3 regions of the Hathewaya histolytica genome follow, and region 3 is predicted to be linked to each of the others. Evidence: riboswitches for the same ligand, from Rfam matches in the RefSeq annotation. Region 3 holds a riboswitch; each other region holds the start of a gene.

Region 1 (7,744 bases), 900 kb from region 3:
TACCTAACATCTGATATCCGCCACAGATTCCAATTAACATACCATCATTGTCTCCGTAAGCTTTAATCTTATGTTCAAGTCCACTTTCTCTTATAACATTTAAATCCTCTATGGTGTTTTTACTACCTAATATTACAACTAGGTCTGGTTCTCCAAATTCCTCTGGTCCCTCTACAAATCTAACAGATACATCCTCTTCTATTTTTAAAGCATCTAAATCTGTAAAGTTAGATACATGAGGAAGTCTAATAGCCGCAATATCAATAGGTGCTGTAACCTTTTTATTTAATTTTACTGCTCCATCTTCATCTTCTAGAGCCAAACGGAAATAAGGAACTACACCTAAAGTAGGAACTTTTATAATATCTTCAAGCATAGTTAGTCCTGGTTTTAGAATTTCTACATCTCCTCTAAACTTGTTTATAATAGTTCCCTTAACCCTTTTTTTCTCCTCTTCATTAAATAAAACCATGGTTCCAGCAAGTGATGCAAATACTCCACCCTTATCTATATCACCAATTAAAAGAACTGGTGCGTCTACAAGTTCTGCCATACCCATATTTACAATGTCATTATCTCTTAGATTAATTTCTGCAGGACTACCAGCACCCTCCATTACAACTACGTCATATTCCTTTTCCATTTCCTCGAACTGTTCCTTTAGCATTTTGCTAAATTGAGGTTTCATTTTATGATATTCCATGGCTGTGCAATTACAATGAACTTTACCATTTACAATAACCTGACAATTTTTGTCCCCTGTAGGTTTAAGTAAAATAGGATTCATAAATGCCTCTGGTTCCATACCACAAGCATAAGCTTGAAGTACCTGAGCTCTTCCCATTTCCTTACCGTCTAGTGTTATATAAGAATTAAGGCTCATATTTTGAGATTTAAAAGGAACCACTTTATAACCATCCTGTTTTAATATTCTACAAAGAGCAGTAACTAAAATACTCTTACCAACTGAAGAACCAGTACCTTGAAACATTATTCTTGCCATATGAAATTCATCTCCCGATTTAATTCTATCTCACTTTAATTATTTTCCCTTATTAATTATATTTAACTTTCTATATTAAATACTTTACTTCATTCCCTTTTGGTTTTTTCCAAGTTCTTTATATCTTCCTTCTATAGCATCATCTAAATGTTGAAGGTATAAGTCTTGAATCTTTTTATTCTCACCAAGACCGTGCATATAGATATTAACCTTCATTCCCTCTGCTTCTAAAATTGACTTGTAAGAGTCTTCATCATCACCAGCCATATCATTTTGAGCATGATCTCCTGCAACTAACATAAATGGCATTAAAGTAACTTCCTTTACCCCATCAACCTTCATACGCTCTAAAGCTGTGTTTATATAAGGATAGCCTTCTACGTTTGCAATATAAACATTTCTTATGCCCTCATCATGAAGCACACATTGAAAACAAGAGTATACTGCATTAGAATAATGAGCAGTACCGTGACCCATGAAAAGGATGTTTTTATGATCTTTAATTTGCTCTTTTATGGCATCTACCATAAGAGTGTAATCATCTGGATGGCCTTCTTCCTCACCCTTAAAGTATATTAGAGGTCTTCCAATTTCTATTCTCTTAAAGGCATCTTTATAACCATGAGTTAATATTTTCTTAATATAATCAAATTCTACACCAGGTATTAAATGAAGAGGTTGGACTATAACTTCTTCAAAACCTTCATTGTTAAGCTTTTCTAATGCTTCCTCTGGAGTGTCCACATGCATATCATAAACTCTTTTAAGTTTTCTAATTATAATATGAGAAGTAAAAGCACGTCTCACTTCATAATCACCGTAAGTTTCTTTTACCCTATTTTCAATAGCCTCAATAGTCAACTTTCTTGTGTCCTCATAACTAGTTCCAAAGCTTACAACTAAAATAGCCTTTTTCAAAGAAAAGCCCTCCTTAAATTATATGTTTTATTAAATAAAAAAACTCGGCCCTTTAGAGCCGAGAGTATCTTTCAATATGCTATGCCTTTTATATACAGAATATTTAACATTTCATATCTTAGATTTGCATTTCCCTCCGAATGCTCCTAATCTAAAACTTTTAGGCAGGTCTCCTGACTTATGAATCTTCCTCCCCTTACCCTTCCTCATCTTATGAGTGGCATTGCAAGGTTTGTCCTCATTTACAGTAGCGGGGGCTGCTGTGGACTTTAACCACATTCCCTTTTCACCTATAAAGGCACCTAAAACATGTTATTTAGTTTTAAATTTCTATAAATTTCGTATAAATAAATTTATATAACAAGTTTATACTATTGAAAGGATGGTGTCAATATTTATGAAGGTAAAGAATAATTACTTTCTCTTAATTATGTTTTTATTTTATATTTTTTAAAGTATAGATATTTGATGCATTTAATGGAACTGTATTTAAATAAGTTTCTCCTGTTTTATTAAAGAAAACTGCGTAAGTTATTCCATTATTGCTCCCATCTCTTATTCCTCTTACTTGAATTACTCCTTTATCAGGTACTCCAATCTTTACAGCCTTATGCCTAATTGCAAAAGGTTCAGTATGGGGGGATCCATCTACAAAAACTTGAACATAATCTCCATCTTCTTTAGATGAAAAATTCCATATAGAAAGCTCTATTTTTCCATATCCCGTGGCTGATTCTATTGAAAAGTCTTTTGGTTCTAGCTTAAGTGTTTCTTTGCTTAGCATATCTCCAACCTTAACATTCTCAGTCTTTCCTGATACAAGATTTGTTTTATAATTTGCAGTACCTACTTTATTTGCTAAAGCCCCAAAATAAACCATAAAAAGTAAGAATAGTACACCTATCACCTTTCTAAAATTTTTCATAGAAGGAGTTATAAAAGCATCTTTTTCTTCATTTTCTTCAAATCTTTTGTATGAATTCTCTTCATTAATATTCTTTTCAGCTTCATCTATTATATTAGTTCTTTCATGTTCACTAAAAACTCCAATTTCTTCAGATAATTCTTCTTCTCTAAACTTTTTCATATTATGATCTCCTTTCCAGCTAAACCCCTTCGCTGTAATTTTGCATTTTCTCTTCATCCCTTAGCATAAAGTCTGCAATAGGATTTTTAGAATAATAAACAGATATAAATACTCTCCAAAGTATTAAAGAAATTATAAATATTATTATTCCAAACCTATGTCTACCAGTATTTAAAGTAATATAACTCCAATTTAGCACCTCTACTCCAAGGGCTACAAATAAATTAGTTATTGTTAAAAATTTAATTGTTTCAAATAAAGAAGGAAACATAACATACATCTTTCTTAAATTTCTAAATCTAAGTGAAATATAAGTTAATATTAAAATTGCTATAATTAAAGAAATATAGTCGTTTGTTACTGTATACCCTGTTTGAATTATTTTAACTCCATCTGCTATACCCTTAATTGGTGCAAAAATTAATATCATTAAAATAATAGGTATATAAAGTACCCCGTAAATAATTGCTATTAAATTACTTATAGCTTTTAAAAGTTTATCCATGTTGTCACCCTCCCCTATAAACTAACTTCTAAAACATCTTCTTCTTCGATTGTAACTAGATGTTCCTTAGTTAGGTGTTCTATATTTCCAAGTCTCACAGCTTGATTTCGAACAGTCTTTTCAAATAAGTTTCTTACATATCTTCCATTACCAAAGTCCTGAACTTTTGAAGCTTGCTCAAATATACTCCTCATCTTCACTCTTGCACCTTCAGTAATAACATAGCCTTTTTCTTTAAATATATTGTCAGTAATATTTAAAAGATCTTCTACCGAATAATCTTTAAATTCTATTACATTAGCAAATCGTGATTTTAGTCCTGAATTTACCTCCAAGAATCTATCCATATCTTCACTATATCCTGCAAGTATAACCAAAAGATTTTCACGGTTATCATCCATACCTTTAACTAGTGTATCTATAGCTTCTCTACCGAAACCATTACTACTTTCTGCATCTTGAGCTAGTGCATAGGCTTCATCAATAAATAAAATTCCACCTAGTGCAGAATCAATCTTTTCTTTAGTCTTTATAGCAGTTTGTCCAACATATCCAGCAACTAATCCACTTCTATCTGTTTCAATAAATTTCTTACTATTTAAAACTCCAAGGTTATAAAGTACTTCTCCTATAATTCGAGCGATAGTAGTTTTCCCTGTACCAGGATTACCTTTAAATATCATATGGAGAGTTTGAGATTGATCTGAAGGAAGTCCTAAAGCTTTCCTTTGATTTTTTATCTTAAGCTGAGCCTGAAGACTTCTTATAAAATTCTTAACCTCTTCAAGTCCTATGACTTCCTTTAACTTAGTTTCTAAGTCAAAGTTATTATTTTGCCCTACATATGCTTCAAAGTCTTCTTCAGTTAAAAGAACCACAGCCTTCTGGTCAATTTCTTCCATGTCCGCTATTCTTGAAGATTGTTTTCTTATAGCCTTTTCAACTATATTTCTAACTAGCCTTCCGTTCCCACTTTCTGCTCCACCTTTTTTATTTGATGTATTTATTGCATCTTGAAGCTCATCTTCAGCATTACCTGCAAGTATAAAACCTTTTCTTTTAATCATTGCTTTTCCTATTTCTAAAAGTTCATCTAAATTATAATCTGGAAAATCAACTTTAAGAGGGAATCTAGAACTTAAACCTGAATTTGTATTTAAAAATTCACTCATTTCCTTATTATATCCTGCGAGAATAACTATAACTTCTCCTCTATAGTCCTCCACAAGCTTTACCAATACATCTACAGCCTCTTTTCCTATAGGATCATTTTCTGAAGACATTAAAGCATAAGCTTCATCAATAAATAATACTCCGCCTAATGCTGATTTAAATACTTCTGTAGCCTTTTTAGTTGTTTCTCCAATATATTGACCTATAAGCCCACTTCTGTCTGTTTCTATAAGCTGACCAGATTTTAAAATCCCCATCTTCTTCATTAAATCTGCTACAAGCCTTGCAATGGTAGTTTTTCCAGTTCCAGGGTTTCCAGTAAAAATCATATTCAGTGATTGTGAAGACTCTACATTAATTCCAAGTTTCCTTCTCTTTTCTTTTGCAATTATCTGTTTTTCTAAGCCTCTTATAAAGCTTTTTACTTCATTTAGACCGGTTATTTTAGAAAGTTCCTCTTCAAGGTTAAAGTCTACCTTTTTGTCCAATCCGAAATCACTTATAGTAAGTTTATTTATTTCATCTTTGTTTATATTCATTTCACCCATTGCTGATAATCTTCTAGATTGATTTGCAATAGCTTGTTCAACTATATTTCTAGCAAGTCTTCCATTACCACTATCATTTATGCCCTTAATTTGCTTGCTTTCAAATAGCATTATGATCTCTTCATTTAAATCACTATGAATTTCATATCCATTCTGTTTTGCAATTATCTTTGAAATTTCTAAAAGTTCTTTTGCTGTATAGTCTGGAAATTCAACAGTATAGTTAAATCTAGACTTTAAGCCACTGTTAGTCTTTAAAAAGTCCTCCATTTCCTTTGAATAACCTGCAAGTATGACAACTAGATCATCCCTGTTATCTTCTACAGCCTTTACAAGGCTATCTACAGCTTCTACTCCAAAAATATCATTATTATCTCTAGCTAAAGAATAAGCTTCATCAATAAATAATATACCCCCAATAGCCGAATTCACCTTTGCTGTAGTCTTTTGTGCAGTTTCACCTACGTATTGGCCTACCAAATCGTTTCTCGAAACTTCAACAAGATGACCACTAGACAAATAGCCTAATGCTTTTAAATACTTTGCCATAATTCTCGCCATTGTAGTTTTTCCTGTACCAGGATTACCGGTAAAAATCATATGCAATGAGAGTTTTGCTTCTTTTGACCCTTGCGATTTTCTTAGATTTTGTACTTTTATATTATCCTGCAAAGTCCTTATAAAAGACTTAACGTTATGTAAGCCAATAATGCTTTCAAGTTCTTTATTTAACTGCTCTATACCTTCTATATCTATCTTTTTTATTACAGATGACAATTCAGTTCTACCTGAATTATCCTCTAGAACTAATATGTTATGATCTTCACTTAAAATATAAAGTTTCTCATTGGATAACTTTCCTTTTAACTCTAGTTCCACAAGAGGCCTATATATATTCTCTTCAATATAATCATTTAATGCATGAGCACCATAAGCTTTGTTACAATTATTCACTACACAATTTAATACACTTTCTTGGAATCTAATTACAATACCTAAATTATTCTGTATCTTTTCCTTATACTCTTCCAGAATAAACCTTCCAATCGTAGAAATAATTTCTCTAGTAAGTGGTACAGTTTGAATTATGTCATAAATTCTTTCCACAAACTTGCTTGAAAACATTGTTTTAATGCTTTCCTCACTTTTTTCTGTTATAAAAATAAGATATTTACCATTGGCTAATATCTCATCAGTGGTATCTAATGTAAGTGAACCTTTTCCTGTAACATCTACCATATGATCCATTTCATCTATATATCTTCTATTCAAATTAACCTTTTCATCTATTACAAGCTTTGTAATAGTATCTAAAACATTTGAATGACACTTATCAAAGTTATCGAAAACAACTACTTGGTTCTGTCCATAAAGTGCACTATAAAGATCATCTAAAAATAGATTTTCTGCATCCTTTTCCAGTTTATACTTAGCTAAATCCAAAGAAAATACTCCAGATTTCTTAAATATATTCTCTTCTTTTAAAAATCTAGTAATAGCTTTTACTGAAAGATGTCTCCCTGATCCCTTTGGGCCAGTTATAAATATAGTATTGCTTATTCCATCAGTTTTTCCATAAGCAAAAGGTCTTTTAAATGCAATAGAAAGCTTGCTTAAAAATTCTTTTTGTCCAAGTACGTATTCTGATAGAGTGTTCTCTACCCTTTGAAAAGCTGCATCCAATTCTAATTTAGTTTTGTTAACTTCTAAAGGCTTACAATCTAGATTCACTATAGTATTACCAAGATTTTGCACTACTTTTTCCGTATCTTTTACTGTATTTGAAACTGTCTTTCCTATATGCTTACCAGCGTTACTTGTTGCATTTGCTACTTTTTTATCTACTGTACTTGTTGCCTTTGCTACAGAGTTATTAACAGCCTTTTTGTCCTTTTTAAAGACCTTTCTATCTACAATCCCCATCTCGTTTATATAATCTACAACTTGAATTTCAGGGAATAAAATTCTACTTAAAGTTTTTATATTTAATACATTTTTCTTTGATTTATTTTTTGTCAACTAAATCCCCCCAGTATCTTCTTACTATATATGATTATAGCATAATATTTCCCTTCTCTATCTTTAATCAGTTGAGCATGCTCTTTTCCATTCTTTACAAAAGTTAATTTTCTAAATAAAAATCATATCCTATACTTCCAAAGCATAAATATCCTTTTTACCTACTACAATAACTAATACTTTATTTAAATCCTCTTCTCCAAGTTCCCCTTTAACCATTTTACTTTCAGCATATCCTTGAAGCTGCTTTAATCCTTCTTCTTTTACTTTGTCTAATGCATCTCTTTCACTTTCTTTTATATATTTTAGTTCTATAATCCATTGGAATTTAGTTATATCTTTAAATTGAATTTTTCTTTTTAGCATTATATCTACATAGCCATTATTGTTCTCAGCTTCACTTTGTATGAAATAAGTGCTATCTACGCCTAATAGTGTAAGGAGTATCATTTTTATATTTTTTTCATCCATTTTTATTAAATCTCTATTGG
Region 2 (7,744 bases), 1.2 Mb from region 3:
CACATCGACGGGGAGGTTTGGCACCTCGATGTCGGCTCGTCGCATCCTGGAGCTGAAGTCGGTTCCAAGGGTTGGGCTGTTCGCCCATTAAAGCGGCACGCGAGCTGGGTTCAGAACGTCGTGAGACAGTTCGGTCCCTATCCGCTGCGGGCGCAGGAAATTTGAGAGGAGCTGTCCTTAGTACGAGAGGACCGGGATGGACTGACCTCTGGTGCACCAGTTGTCACGCCAGTGGCACAGCTGGGTAGCTATGTCGGGAAGGGATAAACACTGAAAGCATCTAAGTGTGAAGCCCACCTCAAGATTAGATTTCCCATGACGAAAGTCAGTAAGACTCCTTGAAGAACACAAGGTTGATAGGTGAGAGGTGTAAGCATGGTAACATGTGTAGCTGACTCATACTAATAAGTCGAGGACTTGACCAATATAGTTTTCATTGTGCAATTTTGAGAGAACAGTTCTTATAAAGAACAATTCTTTTAAAGGTAACTCCTCAGCTAAGCTGATGAGTACTGATCTAAAACGAAATCGAAGATTTCTGTAAATCAGCATCCGGTGGTAATGGCGTAAAGGTAACACTCCTTCCCATACCGAACAGGCAAGTTAAGCTTTACAGCGCTGATGGTACTGCAGGGGAAGCCCTGTGGGAGAGTAAGACACTGCCGGGTAATATATGCGGGAATAGCTCAGTTGATAGAGCGCCACCTTGCCAAGGTGGAGGTCGCGGGTTTGAGCCCCGTTTCCCGCTCCAAAGAACACTTTTAAGTGTTCTTTTTTTATTTTTAAAGTTTAGTTTAACATATAGACTTTAACTTTCTTAATTATTTTATAAAGTGTATATGTTAGGTATATTAACTTTAATATGTTTTTTACATATAGGTTTTAAAATATTTTTCAAGTATCTAATTTTTTTAGAAATTTGTTTTTATTGCAGAAATAGATTCTATGTGGTAGTATAATAGATAGTAATAATATAATTAAATAATTTATAAGTTTAGGTTCTATATAGATTAATAGGGAAAGTGGTGTAATACCACTACAGCCCCCGCTACTGTAATAGAGGATGAAACTCAAAATGTCACTGTATTTTTTAAAATTACGGGAAGACCGAGGAGTAAGTTGATTCTTAAGTCAGGAGACCTACCTAGATGTTATAAGTAACCTTCGGAGGGAAGTGTAGTACTTATTATGAGTGATAGATATTTCTTTAAATGTACTTTTATTCCTTTTGCTCACGATTATGAAAGCGTATCTCCAACCAATTTAAGGTTAGGAGATTTTTTATTCTAATTTTTCAAGAAGGGGGACGTATATAGTTGCTTTTAATAGATAGGTATGCATATACAAACAGATTAAAAGATGTTAATCCCATGATAAAATTTATATTTTGTACTATTATGTTAATATTCACTTTGATGAATAAAAGAATATATGTATTTTTACTACAATTAATATTTTTATGTTTTTTTACTCTATACACTGTAAGAATTCCTTTTAAAAATTACCTTAAACTTTTAGCAATTCCATTAACATTTATAATAATTAGTATTATTACAGTTATCTTTTCTATAGGCACAAATAAAGATTTATTTTTCACTTATATAAAATTAAAAAATTATTACATAGGTATAACTTATATAGGAATTAGTCAAGGTATACTGTTATTTTTCAAGGCGATATGCAGTGTGGAAGTTACTTATTTGCTAGCTTTAACCATACCTATGGATCAATTAATAACCGTATTTAAAATTTTGAGATTACCGAAGGTATTCATAGAGATTACTGTTCTAATGTATAGATTTATATTTATTTTTTTAGAGGAGCTAAAGGAATTATATGTAGCTCAAAATTTAAAATTTGGATATAGAAATATAAAGGTATCGTATAAATCCACTGCTTTACTAATTAGAATATTATTTATAAGAGTAATAAAGAGATATGAGGAATTAAATATATCTTTAGAAACTAAGTTATATAACGGAGAGTTTTATATATAATTTAAATATGTAGGTGATATTATGCTTAAACTAGAAAATTTATGCTATACTTACGAAGATGATACAATTGCACTAAAAAATGTATCCATAGATCTTGAAAATGGTAGTATAATAGGTATCATAGGCGCTAACGGAGCAGGGAAGTCAACTTTGTTTTTGAATATGGTAGGAATATTAAAACCTACTTCAGGAAACGTCTATTTTAATGAAGAAAAATTAAAATATAGCAAATCTTTTTTATATAATTTTAGAAAAGATGTAGGATTAGTTTTCCAAGATCCTGATAAACAGATATTTTATTCCTCTGTTTATGATGATGTAGCTTTTGCGCTTAGAAATTTAGGTATGAAAGAAGATATTATAAAAGAAAGGGTGGATACTGCATTAAAAGAGGCTGGAGCTATAGAGTTCAAAGACAAGCCTGTTCATTTTCTAAGTTATGGACAAAAAAAGAGAGTTGCTATGGCCGGAATTCTTGCTATGGATTGTAAGGTTATTTTATTTGATGAACCTACAGCTGGTTTAGATCCTGAGATGACAAAGTCTGTTAAAGAACTTATTTTCTCACTTTCACAAAAAGGAAAGAGAATAGTTATAACAAGTCATAATATGGATTTAATTTATGAAGTTTGCGATTATGTGTATGTACTAAATAAAGGAACAGTTATAGGTGAGGGAAAAGTTTTAGATGTATTTAAAAGAGATGAACTTTTAAAAACAGCCAATTTAGATGAACCATGGCTTTTAAAAGTACATAAGTATATGAATCTTCCCTTATTCCAAGAAGAAAATGAACTTTATGAGTATTGGAGGAAGAATTATGAGGATAGCAGTAATAGGTGTTAACCATAATAATGCCCCTATTGAGATAAGAGAAAAGGTAGCTTTTTCTGATGCAAAAAAAATTGATGCAATTAATTATATCCTTGATATGGGGATTGAAGAGGTTATAATATTATCTACTTGTAATAGAAGTGAGATTTATATTGTATCACATGATATAAATAATAGTATTAAAGATGTTGAAAAATTCTATTGTGACTATTTCAAAGAAAATACTATAAAGAATTATCTTTTTGTAAAAAGAGATGAGGAATCAGTAAGGCATATTTATAATGTGACTGCAGGACTTGATTCTATAGTTATTGGTGAAGATCAGATATTAGGACAGGTTAAAGATGCATTACAAACTGCCATAGAAATAGGAAGTAGTAAAAAGATATTAAACAAACTATTTAGAGAAGCGATAACAGCATCAAAAGAAATAAAAAGTAACTTGGGAATATCAGATATACCAGTATCTACAAGTTATATTGCTATTAAAAATTTAAAAGAGAATCTAGGAAGTTTAAAAGATAAAAAAATACTTTTAATAGGAGCAGGAAAAATCAGTCTTTTAGCTCTAAAGTATTTTGAAGAGGAAGAAGTAGGAACAATTTATATAACTAATAGGACCATGGCAAAGGTAAAAGAGATATGCGATAATTGTAAAGGCTTACATATTGAAACCTTAGATTTTGCGGATAGATATAGAATTATAAATGAAGTTGACATTATATTTACAGCTACTTCAGCAACTCATACAATAATAAAGAAAGAGTCCATGCCAAAATTGTATAAGAATCTATATATAATTGATTTAGCTCTTCCAAGAGATGTTGAAGAAGATGTTGATAGTATGGATTTAGTTAATATATATGATATAGATGATCTTAAGAAACTTTCTGACGAGAATAAAAAAAAGAGAGAAGAGCTTTGTAATAAGGGAAAAGTAATCATAGAAAAAAGTATAGAAGAATTTTATCAGTGGATGAAGGGAATAAAATTCGATCCTATTATAAAATCATTGAATGATAGATGTAAAGAAATTGAAACTGATACTCTAGATTATATTAATAGAAAATTGGACTTAGATTGCAAGGAGAAAAAGATTATTGAGAAAATGATAAGGTCTTCTTTAAAAAGATTAATACGAGAGCCAATCAATAATTTGAAGGAACCTAATAAAGAAGAAAAAACAAGTGAATATATAGAAGTTATAAATGATTTGTTTAATTTTTAGATAAAACTAGGAGGTTTTTTCTTGTATTATCCATTAATGATAGAAATGAAAGATAAAAATGTATATATTATAGGTGGAGGAAAGGTAGCTATAAGGAAGGCAAGAAAGTTTTTAGAGTATGGAGCTAAAGTTATAGTTATAAGTCCAGAATTTATAGAAGAATTTTACACACTTAAAACTTCTGTAGGCAAAAATCTTAGTATCATAAGTGAAAATTATAACAAAGAACTTGTCAAAAATGCTTTTTTAGTAATAGGAGCTACAAATATAGATAAGGTAAATCAAGAGATTGCTATGTTTTGTAAGGGGAATAATATAATGTGTAATATTGTAGATAGTATGGAACTTTCAGATTTTATAGTACCATCTACTATAAAACGAGGAGATTTAGAAATAGCAATATCTACTTTAGGCAATAGTCCTTCACTTTGTGCTAAAATTAGAAAAGAATTAGAAGAAAAGTATGATGATACTTTTGATGAATATGTAAAGTTATTAGGAGAAGGAAGAGCATTAGTTTTAGAAAAATATGTAGATGAGAAGAAGAAGAAAGATATTTTAAATTCTATGGTTCAAATGACAAAAGAAGAGCTAGAGGAATATATAAAATTCTTAAAACTTTAAATATCAGAGGTGGAGTTTATATGAAAATTATAGTTGGTTCAAGAGGGAGTAAACTTGCGTTAACGCAAACAAACTGGGTTATTAGTAAATTAAAAGAGGATCATCCTGAAATAGATTTTCAACTTAAAATTATAAAAACTAAGGGTGATAGAATACAAAATGTATCTTTAGATAAAATAGGGGACAAGGGGTTATTTGTCAAAGAAATAGAGGAAGCATTATTAAATGGTGACATACATATGGCCATTCACAGCATGAAGGACATGCCATCTATATTGCCAGAAGGCTTAAAGTTTTCTTACATTCCTAAAAGAGAAGATTTTAGAGATGTGATTGTATTAAGAGAAGGATTTAATTCCTTAGAGGAATTACCTAAGAATGCTAAAATAGGTTCTGGAAGTAAAAGAAGAAAGTATCAACTTTTAAAATATAGAGAAGACTTAGATGTAGTACCTATTAGAGGAAATGTAGATACTAGAATTAAAAAAATAGAAACTGAAAATCTTCATGGCGTTATCTTAGCTGCAGCGGGTATAAATAGGCTAGATATAGAAAAAGAATTAAAGTACAAAGTAGTTCCTATTTCTATAGAAATAATGCTACCAGCACCTGCGCAAGGAGCTCTTGCTATAGAAATTAGAAAAGATAGAGATGATATAGAAAACATATTAGAATGTTTATCACATAAAGAAACAGAAATTGCAGTTTCAGCAGAGAGAGCTTTCTTGCACGGTATAAATGGAAGCTGTCATATTCCAGTTGGTGCCATAGGAGAAATCCACGGTGAGGAATTAAAACTTACAGGTTTATTTGGTGATGAAGATGGAAACAAAATAGTTAAGAAATCTCTAATTGGAAGTATAGAGAGTGCAAAAGAGTTAGGATATGAACTTGCTAAAATTGTTCTAAAGGAGATGGCATAAGATGAAAGGTAAAGTTTTTTTAGTTGGAGCTGGACCGGGAGATTATAAGTTACTTACACTAAAAGGTTTAGACTGTGTAAAAAATGCAGATGTTATTGTATACGATAGACTTGCTAATGAAAAAATTTTAAAATGGGCAAAAGAAGATTGTGAGTTTATTTATGTTGGTAAAAAATCTAAGTATCATACTAAAACTCAAGATGAAATAAATGAAATAATAGCAGAAGAAGCTTTAAAAGGTAAAGTTGTAACAAGACTTAAAGGGGGAGACCCTTATGTATTTGGTAGAGGTGGAGAAGAAGGCGAATTTTTACTTGAAAAAGGTGTAAAGTTTGAAGTAGTACCTGGTATAACTTCAGCTATAGGTGGACTATGCTATGCTGGTATTCCAATAACTCATAGAGATTTTGCATCATCATTCCACGTTATAACTGGACATTTAAAAGAAGAAGAAAATGAACTTAACTGGAGTGCATTAGCCCAGTTAGATGGTACTTTAGTATTCTTAATGGGTGTTGCAAACCTTCAAAAGATATGTAATAACCTTATAAAGGAAGGGAAAGACTCTAAAACATCTGTGGCTATTGTAAATTGGGCAGCAAGGCCTTATCAAAGAGTGGTTTCAGGAACATTAGAAGATATATATGAAATAGCTATGGAAGCTAATATTCAGCCACCAAGTCTAATTGTTGTAGGTGGAGTTGTTGGACTTAGAGATAAGCTAAACTTCTATGAAGAAAAACCCCTTTTCGGTAAAAATGTTATAGTAACCAGAGCAAGAACTCAAAGTAGTAAGCTTTTAGATAAAATAAATGATTTAGGCGGAAACGCTTTAGAAGTACCTGCAATCAAAATAAAAGAAATAGAAAATAGTGGTCTTGACAAGGCTATAGAAAATATTAAAGATTACACAACTCTAGTTCTTACTAGTGAAAATGCAGTAAATATATTCTTTGAAAGATTATTTAAAGGAAATAAAGATATAAGAAGTCTTTCAAATTTTAAAATAGCATGTATAGGAAATGCTACTGCAAAGGCTGTTAAAGAAAAAGGAATAATTGCAGATTTAGTACCAGAAAAATTTGTAGCAGAAAGTCTTTTAGAATTATTAAAAGAAAATCTTACAAGTGAGGATAAAGTATTAATACCAAGAGCTAAGGAAGCTAGAAATCTTTTAGTTGATGAATTAAAAGAAATATGTTCTGTGGATGAAATTAAAATTTATGAAACTTTAAAAGAGGATATTCATAGGGAAGATATTTTAAATGTACTGGAAAAAGAGAATGATTTATATGTAACATTTACTAGTTCTTCTACAGTTAAAAACTTTATAGATATATTAGGAAAAGAGAACTTAAATTTAATAAAAGATAAAGCCAAATTAGTATCAATAGGACCAATAACTTCAAAAACTATAGAAAATTTTGGCCTAACAGTACATAAAGAGGCAAAAGAGTATACAATAGATGGTGTAGTAGAGGCTATAATAGAAGAGTAGGTTTGTAATATTTTTTGTTGGAGGGATAGAATTGGCTATAAAGAGAACTAGAAGACTTAGAGTAAATGAAAATATAAGAAGCATGGTACGTGAGACAAAGCTTCATGTGGAAGATTTAATATATCCACTATTTATTGAAGAAGGGGAAAATATAAAGGAAGAAATATCCTCTATGAAAGGGGTTTACCGTTTTTCAGTAGACAGAGTAAATGAAGAGATAAAAGAGTTATTAGAATTAGGAATAAAATACGTTATCTTATTTGGAATTCCAAAGGAAAAAGACGCCTATGGTAGCGATGCATACTGTTCTTGTGGTATTGTCCAAAAGGCAGTAAAGGAAATAAAGGCAAAATATCCTGAAATGTATGTTATAACAGATATATGCATGTGTGAATATACATCTCATGGACATTGTGGAATCATTACAGAGGAAGGTTATGTAAATAACGATGAAACTTTAAAATATTTAGGCAAAATAGCTGTGAGTCATGCAGAGGCAGGAGCAGATATGGTAGCACCTTCAGATATGATGGATGGAAGAATAGCTTATATAAGAAAATCTTTAGACGATGCGGGATTCGTTAATCTTCCTATTATGGCATATAGTGCGAAATATGCTTCAGCGTTCTACGGGCCATTT
Region 3 (7,744 bases):
TTTTTCTCATCGGCTAATGTAATTGTTTCTGAAAGATTGTTAATAACATTTATTACATCATTTACTCTTGCCTCATCTGTTACCTTAATATTAACTTCATATTTTTTTGTTTCATTTTTTCTATTCTTTATTTCAATTTGTATCTTATTCTTGTCCACAACATTTATTTCAGAATTCAATGATATATTGCTTGTATCATAAGGCCCCATTGGTATATTTACAAAGCTAAAGCTTTTAACATTAGATGGAAGCTCAAGTGAATATACTTGCTTATCTTTATTAACAGCTATATTATAATTATTCCCATTAGCCCTAATAACAAATTCCCCTTGATTTGTTTCAGGTCGAAAATCATACACATTTCTCATATTGTTTCTTAAACGCCAATAGGATATCAATCCATACAGTGTTTGTTCACTTGCCATATTGTTTGATGCATCAGGTTTAGAAGACGGATTTGCAGGGTCATATGTATATGAATGTAAAAACCCTCCATCCCTCTCATTTCTATACTTCATTATTCCATCAATTAAGGTTTTACCATTTTTTATGAATCTAGAATCTTTCTCACAATCAATACCAAGAGAACTTAATGCAGTAAGGATTTGAACTGTACTTTCTACATTTTGAGTTCCCCAACTAAAATAATCTCCATCAGCATGTTGCATTTTCCCCATCAAATCAATACACTGATCTAGAACTTCTTTTATAGTTTTACTACACTCTATATAATTACCTTGTTGATCCTTAAGTTTCTTTGATTTATATTTATACACTTTATCGCTATTATAATAAGGTGCTAAAGCTTGCATAGTCATTCCTGTAATATCTGGATCTGCTGTTTTTCCACCAAGACTAAATCCACCATCTGGTAACTGTTCTTCAAGTATTAATTTAATAATATATTCTCTTGTAAATTTAGCTCCTTCTGGAACCTCATATCTTAAACTATCCATTGAAATAAGTGACCAAATAGCACCATTTATACCTTGTCCTTTAACTCCTCTTCTTCCAACACAATTATAGGTACCATCTTCAATTAAATTAATAGGTTTTCCATTTGGGTCAACCCCAATTTTTGTAGGATCTCCTCCCATAGCAAGAATAGCTAAAGAAGTCCTATGCCATTCTGTGGCTTTAACAGGATGTAACTTACCTGAACTTTTATATCTTTCAGTAATATCTTTTTCTATGGCAGAAAGGTATGCACCATAATCATCCTTATATCCATATCTTCCAATACCTATTGGAAACCAATCCCCAGGTGTGGTTCCCGCCATTTGTAAAAATTCAGGGTTTAGTAGTTTCTCATTACCTTGTTTTGCCCACTTTATTATCCCCTCAATAGTTTCCTCTAATTTTTCATTTGAAATGGAATTAACTTTTGCATCCTTCGCTAAAACACTAGCTGGCATTCCGAATAACATACACATTATGAGTATTATACTCAATAATTTCCTTTTAAACTTCAAAATATACACTTCCCCTCATTTTATTAATATAACAACTTATTACTATAGAAACATAAATTTAGTATTTATAATACTATATATAACATCTTGTGTCGTAAGCTTTACGTATACATATTTCTACTCATTTTAATTAACATCCTAAATTTTTATAACTATTAATCCTTAATTAATTTTCCTTGAACCACAATCCTAGAATTTTCCCTCTCGTATGAACAAGTAGATAAAGTAATTATTGTATCTTTACAATTTAACTCTGTATCTTTAAAATATAATGCTGACTTTTGTATTCTTTTTAAATAGCTATCCATATCTTTACTATTATTAAAGAAAGTCTTTCTATAATCAAAGTCCGCCTCTATAATAAGGACGGAGAATACTTGAAATTTATATTTTTCAGGAAATATAGTTAATTCTATTACATTGTTATTATTAAAAAACTCTCTATCCCGAAAACCTTTTAAATCTGCAAACATACTTCCGTCCTTCATATTGTGACCATATAAAACTATATTTTGTCCTGATAAACTATTACTAGTTAATTTATTTCTATAATCAATAAAAATAGTTCCATACTTACTTTCATTCTTTTTAATATCATTTTTAATATAGAATTCATTATTTTCACATTGAACTACTGGATAATTTATTTTTGTATTCTCAATCTTTATACTTCCTTTTATATCACTATTTATATCAAGTAATTCCTGAATAAGATTTCTATTATCAGTGTTATTTTTATTTAATTGATTTTCAACTATTTGGGAAAGTGTATTAGATAATTCATCGTTTAATTTTTTATTCTTGTGTGATTTATATATCACATTAATTAAACTAATTCCTGAAAAGAGAAAAACAATAAATGAAATTATAAATATTATTTTTCTTATTATCTTAATATCTTTGTTAAATATCATATTTAACCCCTTCCCCAAAAGTGATCCTATATTTTAATGTAACATCTACTTCAAAACTTTATTTAATTTTGCGTAAACCTCATCTATTGATTTTTGTGTAGCATCTAATTGAGATGCTACTTTCATTGCTTCTTCATATGTTGTTTTAACCAAATCTTTTGATAGTATTTCTTCTTTATTCTTATCTGAATTTATAGATGAAAGCAATGATAACAACTGATCTTTATTAGCTACTTTATAAAAGTCTGTGCTTTCACCACCCATAGCATATCCACCACCAATATCTGAACCATATCCAAATAAAGTGAACTGTGCACGCAATACATCACCATCACCTAAATAAGAATCTGAAAACCCTACATTTGGGAATACATTGTTTACAGCGTACATCCATCCTGACATAAAAGTATAATCAAACTCTCCTAAAGATTTAGAATCAGATAGTTCATCTGGTGGCCAGTGTCCTTCTTTCTCCAAAATTTTTTTCAGATTACTTGGAACTTTATTCTCGATATTTATAGGAGCATTCAATTTTTGAGCTTTTTCATTATCCTTGCAGCCTTTCTTAAATACTCCACCATCTCCTATCATTGATAGATAAAAAGAGCTCTCTAATCTCCCAGTATGGTTATAAGAAAAGCCTTTTTCAGTAAGAATACGATCAAGTACCTGCGCAGAATTTTCTCCTTCATAAAGAGGAACCCTTATAGGTTCAACTATAAAGCCTCTACCAATGGTTAATGCTTCTACTGTGCATGTGGCATGACCAATCAATTCACCATCTAAAGCTTTTTTGTATGTAATTGCATAGGTCTTAGTTTCTGTTTTATTGTTAGCAGAAGCCTTTACAACAACAATATTTTTGCCTTCCTGTTTAAATTTAATTGTATAGCTTGTCTTGTTTTGATCATCCCAGTTTGGCTTTACCTCTTCCCCATTGAGAGTAACCTCGCTTGGAATTTTCTTACCATCTAGTCTTGCCATAACGTCAAATGTTTTTTTACTGCCTTTTAGTGTAACACCATCAGTCAGTGTTGTTTCTAAAGAAATTTCTCCAGTTACAGCAGCTGAAACTGATGTAGGAACTGCCATTATCATCATGAACAGCACCAATAACAAACCAAAGATTCTTTTTGCCTTCATACTTTTGGTCTTCATTTTTATTCCCCCTTTATAATTTTTTATTGACTATTATATAGTCTATTAAAATAGCTAGCGTTAAATTTTCACACTAACCAAAAAATAAAAAGAGAACCGAAATTCGGTTCTCTCTTAAAACAGATTATTAAAAACTTAATTATAAATAATAAGTCACAATAAAAATACTTATTACTTCCATTAAAATAATCAAGTCAAGATCCCACCGACATTGCTTGAGTAGCAAAACATAAAGGCAGGTCTCCTGACTCGAAATCATTCTACTTGCTTAAGTCTTCCCAGTATTACCAGTGACTAAAAACATAAAAATATGTTCTTTAATAAGCTTTCGTCCTTCTCACAGTAGCGGGGGCTGTTATGGAATTGCACCATATTCCCTTTTAATGTATTTTTAAATATCAACCTCTTGTCTATAATATTTGGTTTTAACTGAATTATATATCATTTATGGAAATAAGACAATAGACCTTGAAATATTTTTCTTTTATTCCTAGATTACTATTTCCATATCATATGTAACTTCATAACTTAACACTACAACGCTTAATTTATAATTGTTCCATTTAGATAACTAATCTTTGATAATTACTTAATGTAATCTATACAAATACTTTTCATAAAGTATTTGTATAGATTTATTATTTTAAGTTTTCATCTAAGATTTTATTTATACAGATTATAATATCTTCATCTTTAACTAAAGATTTTCTTTCTGAATATAACTTATTCCAAATAAAATATTTTTGATGTAATGTTTTTTCATTAAGTTCAATATTTCTTCTGCCTAATTCCTCTATTAACAACTTTTCTATATAATTAATTTCAGAATTATCTCTTGTGTTTTGTGCATATAAATCTTCTGATAAAGGAAAACTAGCTCTAAACTTATCTACTAGATCATCATGTTTACTAGTAAATAATGTAAGAGAACTATCCCAAGGAACAATTTCAATACTAGCAAGGGGATGCTGAATTCCTACATCATCTATCCAAAATCCCTCATACCCATCTGCAAATGGTAAATCATATTTTAAAACTTCTTCAAGATTATTTTCTTTAGGAAATCCAGAAAAAACTCCCCAAATAAACTGCATATCCTCTTCATTTATAATATCTGTAAGTTCTTCACCTGTAAGCCAAATATATTCCTTAGAAAATAGGTTTTCATATTTTTTATTTATAGGATAGCATTCACAATCTGTAATTAACCAATTGTATCTTAGCTGCTCATTATCTATAGCATTAAAAATTTCACCAAGATAACTATATGTTTCTTGGCCTTTTTCTAATATTGCACTTTTCATTTTCCCACCTCACCCCCTATATACTAACGTAACCTTCTTTATATTTATATATTATAATAAATGTAATTCTTCAAAATTTATATACTATATATTTAAAACTAATTATATTACTCTATTTTATCTCCTTATTAACGTACTTCTTAAGTAATGCACTTGAGCTCTCTCCATTTTCATCTAAGCACTTTCTAGATCCAAATATCCAAAAAGCATCTTTAGCCCTAGATACGGCAACATTCATTAAGCTCTCATTTTCATTTATAAAAAAACATCCATCATTTGCACCATAAACTGTTGATAAAATTATAACCTTTCTTTCACCACCTTGGAACGTATGAACTGTTCCTACATCAATATTCCTTGCATACTTAGGTAAATGCATCTTTAATTTTTCTTTTAATATACCAACTTGTGCCTTAAAAGGTGTTATAATTGCTATTATTTCATTTTCTTTTAAATTATAATTTTTCTCTATATATGAATTCACTATTTCCTGATAATTACTTGATAACCATTTTGTAATTTCCTCTGCTTCTTTTACATTGACTCTACTACATCCCTTTTTCTCTGAATTACTAACCTCTATATTTTTATATCCCATATGTGGATATTGAGAGATTGGATAATTTTTATCCTTTTCTCCTAACCCTCTATAAGCTTGAAGTCTTCCTTTATATACTAAAGCATTACAGTACTCTATTATCTCATTATAACATCTTCTATGTTCACTTAAGAAAAGACCTTTCTCATATTTATCATAGCAACATGAATTAACTGCAATTTTCATAACACTAGATTGTGAGCAGTTTTGACCATATTCCATTAAATTTTCAAAAGTTATATCCTTATTTACCATATTACTCCTTATAGCTAATGCTTTATCTAACGCATAGTTAATTCCCCAAACAGGAGGTATTTGCTTTTCATCTCCAACTACCATTGCCTTCTTAGCTAGCGCAAAAGATGCTGATGCGATTTCTGGCGATACTTGTCCCGCTTCATCAACAATTAAAAGATCAATAAAATTATATAAATAACTACTTATTTTTTCATTGCTATAATAAACCTTAAATTGCTTAGGCAACATAAAAAATGTCATTACCATACAAGGTGTAATCATAGCTAATCTACTATATAAAGATTTTATTACATTAGCAAAATTTTTCCCTCTTTGTTTATCTGTAATATAATCTTCTTTCAGTAACCATCTACACTCATAATAATGAACGGCTAACCAAAATTCAATATATCTAATTCGTGTATCTATATATTCATTTATCTTTACTAAAGAGCATTCTTCTAAGTCTTTATTAATTCTTCTTTCTAATTTTTCTATGTCTTTAGCACTATTTGAATAGTAAATATCGCAGCTATACCTTTTTAATTCCATAAATTCTTCCTTTATATGACTTCTTAAATTTACTATATATTTTTTCTCATCCTTTTTACTTGCTATAATATTTCTTCCGCATTTTAACTCTTTTTCTATTTCTAAATTTTCATAATTAATCTCTTCTATTCTTTTTGCATATTTAAAAAGAATTTCTTCTAAAGAATTAGCATCTCCTATAATTTCATATTCATATGATTCTTTGTGTATATTTAATCGAATACTTATCTTATCTCTAAATCCCTTAAATCTTTTCAAGATTCTAATATACCATGGAATTTTCATATATATTTTATTCCACTCATCTATTCTTTTCCTGTATTTTGATATATTTTCTTTATTGTTTATATTTAAATTATTTAGTTCTTTTTCCTTATTAAGATAATGCAATATATCTATCTCTAAGTTTTCAATATATTTCTCTAATGTATTTTCTTTTATTATTGTTTTTATTTCATGTAATAATTCTATAATATTATTTTTTCTTTTATCAATATTAACAAGTTCTGAATAAATTATATCTTTACACTCACATACATCTTTAATTTCCTTATTAAAATATTTAGATGCACTCTTAAACATTTTTTCTTTAGATTTTAAAAGGTTATCTTGTGAATCTATATTTAACGCAAATGCATCACCCTTATTACTAGTACAATGATATCCTCGTCTTTCTGCTTCATGTTTTTTGTTACGAGATGGAAAATATAATGCAAAACTATTAACACCTTCAATCCAACGCCCTTCTAAATTTTTAATTCCTATTCCTGCAATACTCCCAAATGAATCTATAATATTAGTAACAGCCTGATTGTTAGTTGATGATGCTACTATAATAGGCGCTTTCTTTTCTTCCAAAGCATTTTTAACATATAAATCTGATACAATAGATTGTAATAATGTTGTTTTTCCTGTTCCAGGTGGTCCACTTACTGCTAGTATTTCACCTTCTTTTAACTCTGAAAAATGATTTACAGCTTCTCTTTGGGATTCTGCTAATGGATATTCTCCCCCCATTTGTCCCTTATGTTCTATCATTTTTAAATGTGAATCATTTGGTATTAAATTTTTAGATTTTTCAATAACTGGTGTAATAAATTTCTCATACAATGGCTTATCTTCATTATTAATTAATATATCACTATATAATTGCTCTACTTGAAATGATGCATTTACCATATCGTCTAAAACGATATATACATTTTCTTCAAATGATATGTTTAAATCATCTCTTTCAATATAATTTTTATCAAACTCAAATTTTGTTACTTCTGCATAAAATTCTTTTATGTAATTTACATAATCATTCCAACTTTCTAGCTTCTCTCTTTTATCTGTAGTATCAGATAAAAATTTATCTACATCATCTACTTTTCCTAAACTTAACTGTAGTTCAATCATTGGTTCTAGAAATTCTCTTGGTATCCATGGCCACTTATCATATTTCTCATTAATCTTTAACTCTCCCTTAGAGTTTATACTTGCTGGTACATATAATATCCCTGTAAG

Evidence for each region. A riboswitch is a leader RNA that binds a small molecule or an ion and turns the genes downstream of it on or off. The one in region 3 is predicted to bind cobalamin.
Region 1: another riboswitch for cobalamin. It lies ahead of FGL08_RS04375 (sirohydrochlorin cobaltochelatase); the one in region 3 lies ahead of FGL08_RS08985 (DUF4430 domain-containing protein).
Region 2: another riboswitch for cobalamin. It lies ahead of cbiQ (cobalt ECF transporter T component CbiQ); the one in region 3 lies ahead of FGL08_RS08985 (DUF4430 domain-containing protein).

Annotation. Positions count from the first base shown of each region.
Region 1 is NZ_LR590481.1:936,584-944,327, reverse strand. It holds gene FGL08_RS04380 (cobyric acid synthase) at 1-1,003, opposite strand, end outside; gene FGL08_RS04375 (sirohydrochlorin cobaltochelatase) at 1,088-1,921, opposite strand; cobalamin riboswitch at 2,068-2,242, opposite strand; gene FGL08_RS04370 (hypothetical protein) at 2,358-3,008, opposite strand; gene FGL08_RS04365 (hypothetical protein) at 3,028-3,513, opposite strand; gene FGL08_RS04360 (AAA family ATPase) at 3,528-7,253, opposite strand; gene FGL08_RS04355 (PD-(D/E)XK nuclease domain-containing ATP-binding protein) at 7,383-7,744, opposite strand, start outside.
Region 2 is NZ_LR590481.1:603,336-611,079, forward strand. It holds rRNA gene FGL08_RS02745 (23S ribosomal RNA) at 1-425, shown strand, start outside; rRNA gene rrf (5S ribosomal RNA) at 552-668, shown strand; tRNA gene FGL08_RS02755 (tRNA-Gly) at 676-751, shown strand; cobalamin riboswitch at 981-1,162, shown strand; gene cbiQ (cobalt ECF transporter T component CbiQ) at 1,317-1,997, shown strand; gene FGL08_RS02765 (energy-coupling factor ABC transporter ATP-binding protein) at 2,019-2,843, shown strand; gene hemA (glutamyl-tRNA reductase) at 2,818-4,059, shown strand; gene FGL08_RS02775 (precorrin-2 dehydrogenase/sirohydrochlorin ferrochelatase family protein) at 4,081-4,683, shown strand; gene hemC (hydroxymethylbilane synthase) at 4,704-5,606, shown strand; gene cobA (uroporphyrinogen-III C-methyltransferase) at 5,608-7,104, shown strand; gene hemB (porphobilinogen synthase) at 7,130-7,744, shown strand, end outside.
Region 3 is NZ_LR590481.1:1,841,117-1,848,860, forward strand. It holds gene FGL08_RS08975 (LPXTG cell wall anchor domain-containing protein) at 1-1,472, opposite strand, end outside; gene srtB (class B sortase) at 1,628-2,386, opposite strand; gene FGL08_RS08985 (DUF4430 domain-containing protein) at 2,432-3,544, opposite strand; cobalamin riboswitch at 3,762-3,966, opposite strand; gene FGL08_RS08990 (DUF2691 family protein) at 4,183-4,848, opposite strand; gene FGL08_RS08995 (DEAD/DEAH box helicase) at 4,961-7,744, opposite strand, start outside.